DNA from 2 places in the Peribacillus aracenensis genome. Region 1 is predicted to be linked to the other one. Evidence: riboswitches for the same ligand, from Rfam matches in the RefSeq annotation. Region 1 holds a riboswitch; the other holds the start of a gene.
The links. Region 1 has a riboswitch for preQ1 ahead of N0M92_RS24450 (QueT transporter family protein). Riboswitches for the same ligand answer to the same signal wherever they lie in the genome.

Region 2: it holds a riboswitch for preQ1, as region 1 does, so the genes downstream of both, queF (preQ(1) synthase) here and N0M92_RS24450 (QueT transporter family protein) in region 1, are expected to answer to the same signal.

What each region holds. Positions count from the first base shown of each region.
Region 1 is NZ_JANZMJ010000035.1:45,528-53,791, reverse strand. Features, by position in the region: gene N0M92_RS24465 (DUF3892 domain-containing protein) at 1-151, shown strand, start outside; gene N0M92_RS24460 (hypothetical protein) at 228-1,040, opposite strand; gene N0M92_RS24455 (YbaK/EbsC family protein) at 1,172-1,693, opposite strand; PreQ1 riboswitch class I at 1,864-1,908, shown strand; gene N0M92_RS24450 (QueT transporter family protein) at 1,915-2,400, shown strand; gene N0M92_RS24445 (TVP38/TMEM64 family protein) at 2,523-3,179, shown strand; gene N0M92_RS24440 (PAS domain-containing sensor histidine kinase) at 3,294-4,925, shown strand; gene N0M92_RS24435 (cadherin-like beta sandwich domain-containing protein) at 4,979-6,421, opposite strand; gene N0M92_RS24430 (copper resistance CopC/CopD family protein) at 6,722-8,264, shown strand, end outside.
Region 2 is NZ_JANZMJ010000014.1:47,730-55,993, forward strand. Features, by position in the region: gene qoxA (cytochrome aa3 quinol oxidase subunit II) at 1-754, shown strand, start outside; gene qoxB (cytochrome aa3 quinol oxidase subunit I) at 828-2,774, shown strand; gene qoxC (cytochrome aa3 quinol oxidase subunit III) at 2,774-3,370, shown strand; gene qoxD (cytochrome aa3 quinol oxidase subunit IV) at 3,372-3,656, shown strand; gene N0M92_RS15130 (YfmQ family protein) at 3,969-4,424, shown strand; gene N0M92_RS15135 (BA3454 family stress response protein) at 4,752-5,042, opposite strand; gene N0M92_RS15140 (DMT family transporter) at 5,134-5,991, opposite strand; PreQ1 riboswitch class I at 6,122-6,167, shown strand; gene queF (preQ(1) synthase) at 6,272-6,772, shown strand; gene N0M92_RS15150 (aspartate kinase) at 6,976-8,264, shown strand, end outside.

The DNA of each region.
Region 1 (8,264 bases):
CCGCGAACTCGACTACCCCACAGCCCTTTCGGAAGCCAAAGCAGGCAACCTGGCCAATGTTGACGTCTTTCATAAATATGGACGTGACATATTGCGGAGTGAGCCCGATGGGATAAAAGAAAATAATCTGGATCAACTGCCGGAGTTTTAAGGGGGAGACTGCCCGATATGGGCAGTTTTTTCTATTTGGATGCGCTAAAAAAGAACCCGCATGATTAGCTGGATCCTTATTTTTCATACTGATAGGATTCAGAGATTTCGAGCAGTCGGCCACAGGACTCGACAACCTCGATGATTTCCATCCATGACATGTCCAGACCCAATTCATTAGCATGGGAAATCTTATCCCGTAATTTCCGGATGGCATTTGCATCCTTCTTCCCTTTACTTTTCGAAGGGATTTGGAAGAAGCGCCTCAAATCTTTATCTTTATGTATGATATCGAATTTATCACTGATTTGCAGGCACTCGATTATATTGATATCCTCGTTTTTATCGATTCTCCTTCTATATAATTCGGTTGCCTTTTCAAAACGGTCTTCGCTGATCATTGGATACCAGCTGCCATCGCCGAATCTATCCTGGATGATATCGCTCATCCTCATTTCCAATAAAGTAATGTATCCGAATATCAGCATCCTGATCGGAGGCTTTTGAAGGTCGGCATGGGTAATCAACTTTTTAATCGAATTATTCTCTAATACGAACACCCTTGTTTTATTCTTGAAAATCTGGAGAAGCTGGATCAAAGGGGTTGAATCCGAAACCATTTCCCTTGGTGAAAAGTTTCTCAAATATTCAGAAATGCTTCCATCACCGAGTTCTTCCCTTTCGATATACCCGATGATTTCCCCCTGATCTTGCACTGCCAATATATCAAAGTTCTTTTTTTCCAATGCTTTCTGGATATCCACTGCCAGATCGTTTTTATGGCAAAACTCAAGCTCCTGGGCAATGCTCTTAACCGTTATATTCTCTTCATAAAGAGTTTTAAGACTAAAATAGCAGTTATTGCCTTTTCTTTTGCTTTCATTTAACATCTTTCAACCTCCACTCAGGAACACTTTCCGCCCGATTTTCCGCTTAAATCATAGAAAATGTATGCCGCCGCCACTAAAATAAAGTCCACCGTAGTGGACTCAATACCATTCATGTGGATTTTATGAAACCATCAAAGGCCATTAACTGCATTGCCTACCGTCGTTTCCTCATTTTCCTTCTCTTCCCAACCTTTGCATACATCCACCCAATCCTTAGCACCTGAATATTCAAACAACTCAGCGAGTTTAAGTTCTATGGCAGAGTTCGCACTGCCGCATGCCGGGAACAATGTATCAAAGCGTTTCATCGATACATCAAGAAAAACAGCTAGATCATTTGCCAAACCAAACGGGCAAACCCCTCCGATGGCATGGCCGGTCTGTGCAAGCACTTCTTCAGGTGAAAGCATACGTGCTTTGAAACCGAACGTCTGACGAAATTTCTTATTATCCACTTTCGCGTCCCCTGCGGCAACAACCAAAATGGCTTTTTCACCTTCTCCCTTAAAGGAAAGAGTCTTAGCAATCCGCGCTGGGATAACACCGATGGTTTCCGCTGCTTCAATCACCGTAGCACTTGATGTTTCGAACTCCATTACATCGCCTTCCCGATCCCATTGTTTAAAATGGCTTTTGACACTCTCGATTGACATCCTATATTCACTCCTTTGAAGTACATATTGAAATAATATCATCCATCATTGCAATAAATCAAAATCCAATTGAGCTACTTCCCCTGCTTGAAAACTTATAAATTAAAACCATTCTTTACAAATTGACGAAACAAGCTTACATGGGATACTATTAAACATCGGGCAAACGCCTAAACGTGGTTCGTAACCATCCCACGATAAAAAACTAGGGAGAGAGTAAAATGAATGTTCGTACACTCGTAATAAGCGGGTTATTGGCTGCCTTGTATGTGGCGGTCTCATTGGTATTCCAACCAATATCATTTCAGATGTTCCAATTTCGTGTACCGGAAATATTGAATCATCTGATTGTATTCAATAAAAAGTATATCTACGGTATCGTCGGCGGAGTCTTCATATCGAATCTGCTCTTTTCCCCGATGGTGCCATATGACTTGATTTTCGGGGTGGGGCAATCTCTGCTCGCCTTGTTGCTTGTCATTTTTGTTTCTCGGTTCATAAAAGGCATTAAAGGACGGATGATCGCAACGATTATCTTTTTCACGTTCACAATGTTTTTAATTGCAATTGAGCTGAATCTTGCCCTGGGCTTCCCATTCTGGTTAAGCTGGATGACCACGGCTGTCGGTGAATTCGTTGTCCTCTTGATTGGAGCGCCAATCATTTATGGAATGAACAAAAGAATTCAGTTTGAAAAGTGGCTTTAATGGAATCTTCGTGTCTGAAACCCACTATAATGGAAAAGAGCTGTCTGCAATGATGCGGCAGCTCTTTTTTTCACCAATGAACTCGAAAATGATAAACTACTAGTAAGAATGGTGGTGGCCCTTTGAAAAAAATCCTGACCATAATCGGTCTATTGGTAATCGCAATATTTATTTTCTATAATGCAGAGTTATTCACTTTGGTTTGGAAAAGTGATCTGGATTCTGTTATTGGCATTTTGAAGGAAAACCTTTTGCTTACATTTATTGTGACATTCGTATTGATGTTTGTACAAAATTCTTTTACAATCATCCCCTTAATTTTGCTCCTGACCATCAATGTCACGATATTCGGATTCATATATGGATATCTATGGAGTTGGTTTACAAGCGTTGTTGCCTCAGGTTTCATTTTTTATGCAGCAAGAAACTGGTTTCAGGAACTTCTCATAAAGAAAATTAGCGAAAAATGGCAAGAAACTGTTGTAGAGCATGGCTTCATGTACGTTTTTACAGGCAGGATTTTCCCTCTGATCCCAACAAGCTTAATTAACTTGGTAGCTGGTGTCAGCACCGTCACTTTCAAGGATTTTTTATTAGCGACGGCACTTGGTAACCTTATTTACTTTTTCTTCCTTTCGCTCATTCCATATGGACTGTTATCTGTTGAAATGAACCAATATACGCTAGCAGCACTCGCACTCGTCCTCTTACTATTTTTCATTATCTATAAGCGTGCAAAAAAGAAAAGGAAACAAACCTTTTTCAGAAAAAACAGGTGACCACTTTGATCCTGTTTTTTTATTTAGGAATCTGCATATATTTTTTTCCGATAGTTTGTTAAAATGTGTATGTAATTTTACCTTAGAAATGTCTTAAAATCAGGGAGAATCTCCATGTCCAAACGCTCCATCTTAGCAATATATATCCTATCCGGGATTCTTACACTAGTCGTGTTCGACTATTTTTTAACTACAAATATCCAAAACAAAGAGGTCTTCATTCAACTTCAAAGAGCGGAAGGATTTGTTTTCCTTTTATCAATAGGCTTGGTTTTATATCTTTATTTAGCTAAAAGGGAAGAATTCAAGCAATTAAAAGAAGCTGAGCAACGTCGGCGGACACTCATCAATTCAATGGTGGATTTCGTTAACTTCAAGGATGGTGATGGCCGTTGGCTTGAATCCAATACCTTCGGCCTGCAATTATTTCAATTGGAGCATGTAGACTATAAGGGAAAAAGAGACAGCGAGCTCGCGGAATACTCAGAATTTTATAAAGAGTCGTTGATCTACTGTGAAGTATCCGATGAAGAAACTTGGGTAAAAGGGGAAATCACAAGGTGTGAGGAAATCGTCCCTCTTCCCGATGGCAATCACAAGACCTTTGATACGATCAAGGTTCCTCTGTTCAATGAGGATGGTTCACGAAAAGGCTTAGTCGTCATTGGCAGGGATATTTCTGAAAGAGTAGTCGCGGAGAATCAATTATTCGATAGTGAACAACGCTATAAATCATTGTTTGAACACAACCCTTATCCAATGCTGATGCTTGATTTAAACGGAATGATCACGACCGTTAATCCAAGGTTTGAAACTGTAACAGGCTTTCAACAGGAAGAAATACATGGAGCCTCATTCATTAATTTGAACTTCTCAGCAGAAGACGCGGAATTGATCCGTACATCTTGCCAATATGTCCTGGAAAACCAAAAGGGGATAAAAAAAGGGAAAGATATAGAATTCCTGACGAAGTACGGAAAGTCCATCTTACTTTCTTGTTCGTTTGTCCCGATGATGGTTGGAGAGGATTTAGTAGGAATCATTACTTATGCTAAAGAAGTCACTCAAATTCGGGAAACCGAAGCACGATTAAGAAGAACTGAAAAATTATCGATAGTCGGCGAACTTGCCGCAAGTGTGGCCCACGAGGTACGAAACCCGCTGACTTCTTTAAAAGGTTTCGTCCAGCTGCTTAAAAAGAGCGACCATCCCTATGAACAATACTACACGATCATGTTAAGTGAATTGGACCGGATCAATCTTATTGTAAGCGAGTTACTCGTTCTGGCAAAACCACAGGAACTTCCATTCAGCAAACATCAAATCATCGACCTGATGAATGATGTCAAAACCTTGTTGAAACCAGAGGCGGACTCGTACCCCACCCAAATATCAATATCTGTTAAAAACGAAATACCGCTTCTATTATGTGAGGGAAACCAATTAAAACAAGTATTCATAAACATGCTCAAGAATTCAATGGAGGCATCCGCCGATCACATTTGGATTGATTTTGAACGCATCGACAATAACCTTTCCATTACCATCAAAGATAATGGAAGCGGAATTGAAAAAAAACGGATAAAGCATCTTGGCGAACCTTTCTATTCTTCTAAAGAAAAAGGAACCGGATTAGGACTGACAGTCAGTTGCCGAATCATTGAGGCGCATCGGGGAAAGGTCCACTTTAACAGCGAACTAAACCATGGAACCGAGGTCCAAATCATTTTGCCCATAAAAGTATAAATCCAAGGACAAGCCTAAACCTTGTCCTTTTTTTGCAGGATTCAGACCCATCCCTATTTAATCAAGGAGGTGAAGAAATCCTTTATATTCCCAAAGAATGACCCGGTCCCAACAGGTTGTTTGCGATCAATTTGGCCTCCAGTATTATTGTATGTATCTCCCTCCGACTTGCCGGCTGTACTCATCTGCGCTGCCTCAACGCCCACCTCTTTTGTTATGACATCATCCACGGTTTCTTCCTCATCCATCTCCACATCCATATCCTTTTCGAAAACAAGGACGTAAGTACGGCGCTCCCCATCCTTTGAAACGGTAACGGAAATGGCCGTTTTCGCTTTATCCTTGATCTTCACTTTTTTACTGCTCTCACCATCATATTCAATCGTTGCTCCGCTGGCATTTGCCGTTGCATTCATTTCGACTGAAGAAATATCATGATCGACCTCGATATGATAGGTATGCTCATTAGATTCAAAAGCTTTGTTCCATACTCCTGATGATACAGTCAAATTGTTTAACACTGGTGCATTATTGCCCTCATCACCTAAGGGATCTGCTGACGTTCCCTTCTCTCTAGAATCCGTTTTCGCTTTTTCTGTTGAAATGCTTTCAAGTTGCTGTGCTTGGCTGACACCACTGCTTGGTTTTAGATTATTGGTGGATTCCGTTGATGTTAAAGATGATTTATTTCCCTTATCGGAGGATGGTTGAGTTTTACCCGTTCCTGTTGAGGGCTCCTGTTGAACTTCACCCGCTTTAGGTGCAGTTTTCGATTCTTCTTTTTCCTTGGCTGCCGCCCGTGTAATCGTAAGCGTATAGGTTTTTTCATCTCCATTTTCTGCCGTAACGATAATCTTCACCTTTGTCTTACCGATTGGAAGGGTAACCTTTACACCTGCATTGGTTGCATCCTTTCCATTCACCTTTACAATTGCGGTACTGTCACTCAATATCGGAGTTACCGCAATGGACTGGACTTCATTTTCGACAGAAGCGTTATAAGCTGTCACTTTAGAATCGAATGTTATTAAGCCTTCTGATAATCGAATTGATGTTAAAAGGTTATCATCACTTTCAAGTCTTTCGACCTTGAGCGTATAGGCAACCGTTTCATTTTGCCCATCGCTGACAGTGATTTCAAACGTATTCATGCCAGTTTGAAGCTGTAAGTCCTTCACCTTCCCCTCTTTCATTTTGACACCATTCACGTATATGGCTGCATTCTCGTTAGGGCTTGCTGCAAGTAAGTTGATCCTTTCCACATCATTCCCCACTGCCGAACTATACTCGTGTACATCTTCAGAAAATTTTTGATCCAGTGCTATACCCTCTATTTCCAGCTTTGAAAGACTATTTACCATTTGTTCCTCTTTTTGAATGACGGAAGTGTCTTCCGCAGCCCCTGCCACGGGTATATAAGCGGATGTGCCCATCCCCACAAGGGAACCAACCAAGATCCCCTTCACACTTTTTTCTTTTAATCCCTTCTTTAGCAAAGCCTATCCCTCCTATAATTCCTGCAAACATGATAGGTTCAGGTTATCAAAGGAACCTTAATTATTTCTTAATGGAGTTTATACCAACAGGATGCCTATTAATGTTTTGCAAAAAGGAATTCCAAACCAATATTTATGGCAATAATGGAGATAGGAAGGCAAATCTAAACTTATTGTTATCACTTTTCTAGCAAACCTTTCAAACTGCCTTTAGATAACTAATTTATTTTCACTGTTTTTTCACATTTTCCTTTTATAATGAGCTTACATGATCTGATGAAAGGATGATGGCACACCAAGATGAAAAAATATTTATGGCTGGTAGTCAGCCTATTCAGTTTGCTTTTATACCCGGCAATGGCTTTTGGTCATGCTACGGTAATAAGCTCTAATCCTAGCCCGAATGAAGCAATGGATACCCTTCCTGAAAAGATCAGCATTCAATTCAGTGAGAATATTCAACCATCTTTCCATTCGCTTGAGGTATTCAGCCAAGGCGGGGACAAAGTTCAAATTCATGACAGTAAAATCTCGGAACAAAGTGAAAAAATACTGGAAGCTAAGTGGAAGGGCACTATCGACGAAGGGATTTATTACATTAAATGGAGAGTGGTTTCAAGTGATGGACATCCCATTGAAGGAACAATTCCCTTTCAATTCGGAGATTCAGCGGGCCTTTCAGACCAAGAAAATCCCGAAGTGAATGCAAGTTTTCCGAATTCCATCAATGTTATCCTTCAAAGTCTTCAATACATATGCTTCGCTGCACTTACTGGAATCCTTTTTTTCAGATTATCGTTAATGAAGGATCCTCGACTTTTTGAAGCAAGCAGAAGAACACGTCTATACCTTTGGCTTTCATATGCAGGTTTAGCCTTTTCCATCTTCTTAAATCTGCCTTTAAAAGTTACGATTGACGCTGGCGTAGGTTGGACGGATGCATTTAAATTGACTTATATAAAAGAAGTATTGAATGCTACAAACTTTGGAGCGGTCTGGATCATTGAAGTTCTAATATTGCTTCTTCTATTTTTAGTGATTTATTTCATGCTCGAGAACTCCCTGAATAAATCATTGCCTTTCTTTTCTTTCATCATAATGGCCAGCTTGATGATTTGTAAGGCTTTAACTGGACATACAGCTGCTGTTCCTAATCAGGTTCTGGCCGTTTTGATGGATTTCCTTCATCTGTTGTCCATGGCTTTATGGCTTGGCGGCCTTATGGCCATATTGGTGATTTTACCTGGGCTTGCTGATCGGCAGGCAGTCCAAGAAGATAAGAAAACATTTTACTGGTCAATCATTCAAAGGTTTTCCAGATGGGCATTTCTGTTTGTAATCATACTGATTGTTAGCGGGATATATAGCAGTTTACAGCATGTTCCGACTATCCATTCATTGTTCTACACAACATATGGACAATTGTTACTGGCGAAAATCATTCTCATGTTAGTCATGATCGTTTTAGGAGGCTTCCATTTTCTCAGAGGGAAAAAGCAAACGAGAAAACTTGGTTATAGTGTAGGAATGGAGTTTGGTTTAGGAATCGTCATACTTCTCATTGCAGCTCTACTGACAAATGTCCAAACTGCCATGTCTTCTCCCGGGCCCATTGAAAAGACGTTACGGACTGAAGAAAATAATGAGGTTACATTAATGGTGACTCCCAATGAAGTCGGGGATAACGTGATTCAAGTAAACCTATTCAAAGAAGGCAAGCCCATTGCTAAAATAGAGCAGCTTACAATCACTATGCAGCCATTAGATACGCCACGCGGTGAAATAAAACTGCAAATGAAGGAGAAAAACACAGGTACATTTACATCAAAGTCTTTATTAACCA
Region 2 (8,264 bases), on a different contig from region 1:
GTATATCTTCATGATATTGAAGTATCGTGCTTCCAAACAGCGTGATGATTATGAACCACCTCATATTGAAGGAAGTAAGGTTCTTGAAATAATTTGGGTTGCGATTCCGATTTTGATCGTCGCTTTCCTATCCGTTGTTACTGTTAAAACAACAAATGAAGTTGAGGCAACACCTAAAGGGTACGGAGATCAAGAACCTTTAGTTATTTACGCTTCATCTTCCAACTGGAAATGGCATTTTAGTTATCCGGAAGAAGATATCGAAACGGTCAACTATCTGTTTATACCGACTAACCGACCAATTGAATTTAAACTTTACTCATTCGGTCCAATCTCAAGTTTCTGGATTCCACAACTTGGAGGACAAAAATACGCGATGTCGGACATGGTTAATACGTTGCACTTAGCAGCTGATGTACCAGGTGAGTATATGGGTCGAAATTCAAACTTCAGTGGTTCAGGTTTTGCTCAGCAAACGTTCAACGTTAATGCATTGTCAGCAAAAGATTACGATAAGTGGGTAGATGAAATCAAAGCTACTGCTAAACCGATTACTGAGGAAAAATTCAATGAATTATTAAAACCTGGTCATGTGGGACAATCCACTTACACTGGAACTCACTTAGAGTTTTCACCAGCTCCTGAAGGGGAAAATGCTGGTCATGACCACGGATCTTCTGATACTGAAGGAAATGATTCTAAGGATTCACACGAGGAACATTCAGAACACAGCAACATGAATCATGATCACTAAGAATTAATTTCGTTCGATAAAACAACTAGGTTTACAAGATAAGGAATATTTTCCTGAAAGGAGTCACAAAAGTATGGATTACTTTGATCGATTTGCCGTACCTCATCCAAGTCCTGCGATTTATGCATCCATGGTTGCCATTGGTTTAACCATGATTGCGGTTGTTGCCGGAATTACCTATTTTAAAAAATGGGGTTACTTATGGCGTGAGTGGTTAACAACGGTTGACCATAAACGTATTGGTATCATGTACATCTTGTCAGCACTGCTTATGCTTTTCCGTGGTGGCGTCGATGCTCTTATGATGCGTGCTCAAACGGCTATTCCAGATAACGGTCTTTTGGATGGACAGCATTATAATGAGGTATTTACAACACACGGGGTCGTCATGATCCTGTTCATGGCTATGCCATTTATCATTGGGTTAATGAACATTGTTACACCATTACAAATTGGAGCGCGTGACGTAGCATTCCCACGTCTGAACGCAGTAAGCTTCTGGTTATTCTTCATGGGGGCAATGCTATTTAACATCTCTTTCGTAGTTGGTGGTTCTCCTGATGCAGGCTGGACATCTTACTTCCCGCTGGCAAGTAACGATTTCAGTGAATCAGTCGGTTCGAACTATTACGCGCTTGCAATTCAAATCGCTGGTATTGGTACATTAATGACTGGTATCAACTTTATCGTAACCATCTTGAAAATGAGAGCACCTGGCATGAACTTAATGAAAATGCCAATGTTCACATGGTCTATCTTGATCACAAACTTCATCATCGTTTTCGCTTTCCCTGTATTGACAGTGGCACTTGCGTTGATGACAATGGATCGTCTATTCGGAACTCAATTCTTTACGATGGCCAATGGCGGTAGCGATATGCTTTGGGCGAACTTGTTCTGGGTTTGGGGACATCCTGAAGTTTATATAGTAATTCTTCCAGCTTTCGGTATTTACAGTGAAATCATTTCGACATTTGCACGTCGTAACCTGTACGGGTATAATTCGATGGTTATCTCCATGGTAGCTATTTCTACTCTATCTTTCGTTGTATGGGCTCACCATTTCTATACAATGGGTCACGGTGCAATGGTTAATGGTATCTTCTCGGTTACCACGATGGCAATTGCCGTCCCGACTGGTGTTAAGATCTTCAACTGGTTGTTCACACTTTGGAAAGGTAAAATCGTATTTACCGTTCCAATGCTATACTCTTTAGCCTTCATTCCGATTTTCACTCTCGGTGGGGTAACAGGGGTAATGCTTGCCATGGCAAGTGCTGACTACCAATACCATAATACAATGTTCTTAGTAGCTCACTTCCACTACGTTTTAATCCCTGGTACTGTATTTGCCGTACTTGCCGGTTTTACGTACTGGTGGCCAAAAATGTTCGGTTTCATGTTGAGCGAAAAAATTGGAAAATGGTCGTTCTGGTTCATTACAATCGGCTTTAATGTAACATTCTTCCCGATGTTCATCACTGGTTTAGATGGGCAGGCACGTCGTATGTATACGTACTCTGAATCAACAGGGTATGGTCCATTGAATATGCTCTCTTTCGTTGGAGCGATTGGTTTAGCAATAGGTTTTGCACTTATTGTGTACAATATCTATTGGAGTACTCGTTATGCATCAAGAAATATCTCGAACGATCCATGGGATGCACGTTCTCTAGAGTGGGCTACACATACACCAATCCCTGAATATAACTTTGCAATTGTACCAACAGTTGATTCTACAGAAGCATTCTGGGATTCAAAGAAAAAAGGCTTCAAATTATTTGGCGGTAAAGTAGAAAAGATTCATATGCCAAATAACAGTGGCGTGCCGTTTATCATGAGCTGTATCTTCTTCGTTTGGGGCTTTGCATTGGTATTCAGCATGTGGATCATTGCAATCATTGCAACGATCGGTATCTTTGCTTGTATGATTCACCGTTCATTCGAAAAAGATCACGGACGTTATATCTCTGTTGAAGAGATCGAAGAAACTGAAAATAAATTGCGAGGTGCTAAGTAATGAAAATAGATAACTCGCTGCCACTAGAATATAGCACGGAAGAAAATCGCTTAAAGATTTTTGGGTTCTGGATTTTCCTAGGAGCAGAAATAGCTCTTTTCGCTACACTGTTCGCCACTTATTTTGTCTTAGTTGATGGTACTGGAAATGGTCCAACAGGGGAACATCTTTTTAAAGTCCCTACATTAATGTTTCAAACAATCTTTCTATTAACTAGTAGTTTTACCATAGGTCTTGGAATCAATGCAATGAGACTTGGCAGGCAGAAAGCAACGATTGGTTTCTTCATTATCACCCTTATTCTTGGTTTAGGCTTCTTAGGAGTCGAAATTTATGAATTCGTGGAGTATGTACATGAAGGAGCAACGATTCAAACAAGTGCTTTCTTATCTAGTTTGTTCACATTACTAGGTACGCATGGAGCTCACGTTACACTTGGTTTATTCTGGGGAACCTTCATCGTCATGCAGATTAAAAAGCGCGGTATGACTCCACAGACAACAAACAAGGCTTTCATCTTTTCACTTTACTGGCATTTCTTGGACGTTGTCTGGATTTTCATCTTCAGTTTCGTCTATCTGAAAGGAATGATGTAATATGAAAGAATTATTCCCACGGGGCCAAGTTATGGGATTTGCCTTTTCGCTAGTCCTGACTTTGGTCGCACTATCAGTTATTGTGTTTGATCTCTCACTTAAAATGGCTGTGATCATCCTACTTGTTACAGCTTTCATGCAAGCTGCACTTCAATTTGTTATGTTCATGCATGCAGGAGAGTCTGAAGATAAAGCATCGATTTACACAAACGTTTATTACGGATTGTTCGTTGCATTGGTTACAATTTTCGGTACATTGCTAACAATGGTTTGGGGATATCAATAATCCATTCCGGAAAAACCGGGCGTCTTGATGACGCCCGGTTTTTTTGTATTTAAAAGTAGTAAGTAGAATTTCATATACGGCTTTATCCACTTCATACTTTTAAGATGTTGATGAACCCATTTTGTTTAGTATGACCATTTCGGAACATTATATGTATAAACGGATAATTGTCCCTATCGAAGTTTGGCCGTGCGTTCAAGTAAAAATGTTTTACAGAAGTAACGTTAATAGAACGTACACATTTTCTAAGAAAAGCTGTCGGACCTTTTGATACAATAAGCGATATACGCATTTATAAACGCGGCGGAGATGATGAAATTGACATTGCCGGTCTTGATTTTGACCATTATCTTAAGTTTGTTAAAAATATTGGTTTCCTGCCTTCCAACCGATGCAGTTAATTGGATTATCAGCAAATTTAAAATGCACTCAGAAATTAGTGGCGAGAATGCGATCGTAACCTTTGACGGAAAACGTTTGGAAGGTATAGAAAAAATTCAAGTCATTAGTTATTTTAATAACGCTAGATTTTTGAAAAAAAATCATATATTCCCAGGGAACGAGCAATTGTTTTTACACCCAGAGAACAGTGGGATTCCATTGGTCATTGATACTAAAAGAAGCAAAAAGGATGTTAGGTTATTTGTATACATTTACAATGACCACGTCGATGTAGTCAAACAGTACAAGAAGAAAGTCATTTCTTATAGTCTTCTTTCAGATAGCCTCCAAGAGCGTTCCGTGCCATTAATAAGTAAATTAGTTTAATAAAAAAATGACGGTCTCTTTAAGGACCGTCTTAGACTGTAGACAATTTAACCGTTAATTTCCACTCCAGGGACTCGCTTTTCACGCAGGAGTCTCGTACCCTGCGTTTCAATTAACTTAATATAGAACCCTTTTGTCTACAGACTGAGACCGGTTTTTAATGAATTTTATTAAAAATCTAGTACACAAACTGACATCTTAATTTTAGTTTCTTTTGGAAAATGCAATTAAAAGAGAGGGAATTACTGTAAGAGGTTCTTTCATCGTGCATATGAAATTATTTAAATGGTAATAAAAAAGCAGGTATCTATTGCGATGCCTGCCTTTTTATGCTTTCCATTGTTTTTCAACTTGATGAAGCGCTTGTTGTAAAATTACTTCATGATCTGTATCCGGTTTAGTAAGGACGTTAGTTTGATAAGATTTTCCTTGAAAATCAACCGTTACCGTAACTTTTACCATTATGCATCTTTCCTTTCCTAATTCAGAATTAAATGGGGTGGTTGTACCTATTTCTTTAATACCCGTGACAGAGGATTTTTCAAACATTTCAAAAGTAGTAAAACATAAAGAATTAATATTCAAAATTATCTGATATTTCAGGGAGCGTGTCAACACTTTTTTTTGACCACCCTATTTCCCGGCACAATAAAAAAACGACCTGGCTTGTACTCGTAGCAGCCAGGTCGTCTTTGTAAATGAACTATATTCATATTTTAGTCAAGATAATGCCGATTAATGCTGCAAGTACGCCGGCAACTTGATAGTTTTTTAGTTTTTCCTTGAATAAATAACATCCTGCGAATACGACAACTAAACAGTTCAGGCTGACGACAGGGAAGATGATGCTTGCGATGCCAGTGTTCAACGCAAAGAAATAACATCCATAGCCTATAGTGCTTAAAAGGCCTACCAAGGAACCGATTTTGATTTCCTTTAGCTTGATTTTTTCCTTTTTAAAGGCCAGAGCCGAAAGAAGATAAAGAGTTCCGCCTCCGTACATTGATACCAGAATATCAAGGGAATTTAAATGAAGACGTGTTGATGTCGTCATAAGAATGCCTAGCACACCAAAAGATAAAATGGATAATAATGTGTGCATCATCCATGGGACATATTGATGGTTGCCTTTAGCATTAGGTGTATACTGAATGACTAATGTAGCGAGAAACATGCAGACGATTCCACTCCACTGCAAAGTAGAAATATGTTCGTGAAAAATTAAAGCTGCACAGAGAATGGGGAATATTGCATTCGCTGCGATTAAAGGAGATGTCAAGCTTGCCGGTCCTTTTTCAAAGGCGCTTGCCATCTGGATATTACCATTAGCGTTCAGTACCCCAATGGCTCCACCAAGCATGATGGACAGCCAGTTAAACTGTAAACCATCCACAGATACTCCATAAGATATGGCCAAAATAAAAGCTGAAAAATAAAAGAAGAATTGGATATGTACTTTTGAGTAACCCTTTCCGCTACTCCATTTAAAAATGCTGTTATTGATTCCAAAACATAAACTAGTGATGAGGGCTGCAAAAATCCACATTGACGTAATCTCTTCCTTCATGTAGGATAAACTTCTTCTACATTTTAAGCCGAATGCATGCAGGAATCAAACCAAATTTTAAAAGTATGATTGACAGATTAGATATTTTTTTCTATATTTACTATGACAATTTTAAAATATTTCCCGATAAACGGGAGAGGTTCATAGCATCACCCTCTTAAAAAAACTATGGCTTTGATATTTTTCGCGAATCAACCATATCTTTGAGGAGATATGGTTTTTGTTATATAGAGGCCCATTTTATGAATCTCCCTGAAACGTGGGATTAGGAGGACTTTTAATGTCTGGAAGAAAAGAAGAAGAGTTAAAAAAAGATATCACACTGCTTGGGAATCAAGGAACAAAATATACATTCGACTATGCGCCTGAAATCCTTGAGTCATTCGATAACAAACATCCGAACCGGGATTATTTCGTCAAATTCAATTGCCCGGAATTCACTAGCTTATGTCCGATAACGGGCCAGCCGGACTTTGCGACCATTTACATAAGCTATATTCCAAGTGTGAAAATGGTGGAAAGCAAATCATTGAAACTTTATTTATTCAGCTTCCGCAATCACGGTGATTTCCATGAAGACTGCATGAACATCATCATGAATGATTTAATCGAATTGATGGATCCTAAATATATTGAAGTCTGGGGCAAGTTTACACCTAGGGGCGGAATCTCCATCGACCCTTACACGAATTATGGGAAACCAGGTACGAAGTATGAGGAAATGGCGGATTACCGCTTGATGAACCATGACTTATATCCTGAAACCGTGGATAATCGCTAAAGAATAGGAGAGACAATGGGCAAATGCCCGTTGTCTTTTTTAGTTTTTTAGCTATTATCGATTAGTGGTCTTGTTGTTTTGTCCTTTTTAAAAATACATTTGTCCTTCAGTAATGGAATTTCCACTTGATTGTTTCGAGAAAAAGCGTAATAATAGGGAGAGATAATTTTGACAGAATATTTACGAAAATAGGGGTTGTCGAGATGAAAGTTGCAAAGTTTGGTGGAAGTTCACTTGCGTCAGGTGAACAGTTGAGAAAGGTATTCGAAATTGTTGTTTCTGATCCAGAGAGGAAGATTGTAGTCGTTTCGGCTCCAGGGAAACGCAATTCCGATGATATAAAGGTGACGGATTTATTGATTGAAGCTGCTGAACAGCAGCTGCGCGGGGATAACGGAGAGCATTTGATAGAGGATGTCGTATCCCGCTATGCGAGCATTGCTGAAGAACTGGATATATCCGAGAGTGTCGTCACTGGGATCCGCGAAAATTTAATGGCGCTGTTGCATGCAGACCAAACTAACCCGAAGCGCTATTTGGATACTTTGAAGGCAAGTGGCGAGGATAATAATGCAAAGCTGGTCGCAGGTTATTTCCAAAGCCTTGGAGTAGAGGCGCAGTATATAAATCCGAAAAAGGCTGGCTTGATCGTAACGGATGAAGGTGGATTTACCAAGGTGCTGCCAGAATCTTATGATCGATTATATGCTCTGCGTGATGAGCCTGGAATCGTAATATTCCCAGGGTTCTTCGGTTATACGTTAGATGGTGATGTTTTAACCTTCTCAAGAAGCGGTTCCGATATTACGGGTTCGATTCTTGCGAATGGGGTCAAAGCTGATTTGTATGAGAACTTTACGGACGTGGATGCCGTTTATGCGGTGAATCCAAATGTGGTTTCCAATCCAAAGGGAATCCGGGAATTAACTTATCGTGAAATGCGTGAACTTTCTTATGCAGGTTTCTCGGTATTTCATGATGAGGCGCTGATTCCAGCATTCCGAGCGGGAATACCTGTCCATATCCAGAATACGAACAATCCGGCTGCACAAGGGACCCGCATTGTAAGTACACGGGATAATAAGAATGGGCCGGTTATTGGCATTGCAAGTGATAAAGGATTTTGCAGCATTTACATTAGCAAATATTTGATGAACAGGGAAGTTGGTTTTGGCCGGAAACTGCTGCACATCCTCGAAGATTATGGAGTTTCATATGAACATATTCCATCAGGTATCGATGATGTGACGCTTATTCTAAGGCAGGACCAGATGAAGGGTGAAGCCGAGAAGAAAATCATTTCACGAATCAAGAAAGAGCTTCATGCTGATGAAGTGAATGTGGAGCATGATCTTGCCTTGATCATGGTTGTAGGGGAAGGAATGCGCCATAATGTCGGTACAACGGCAAGAGCGTCAAAAGCCTTGGCCGAAGCGAAGGTGAATATTGAGATGATCAATCAAGGCTCTTCGGAGGTAAGCATGATGTTCGG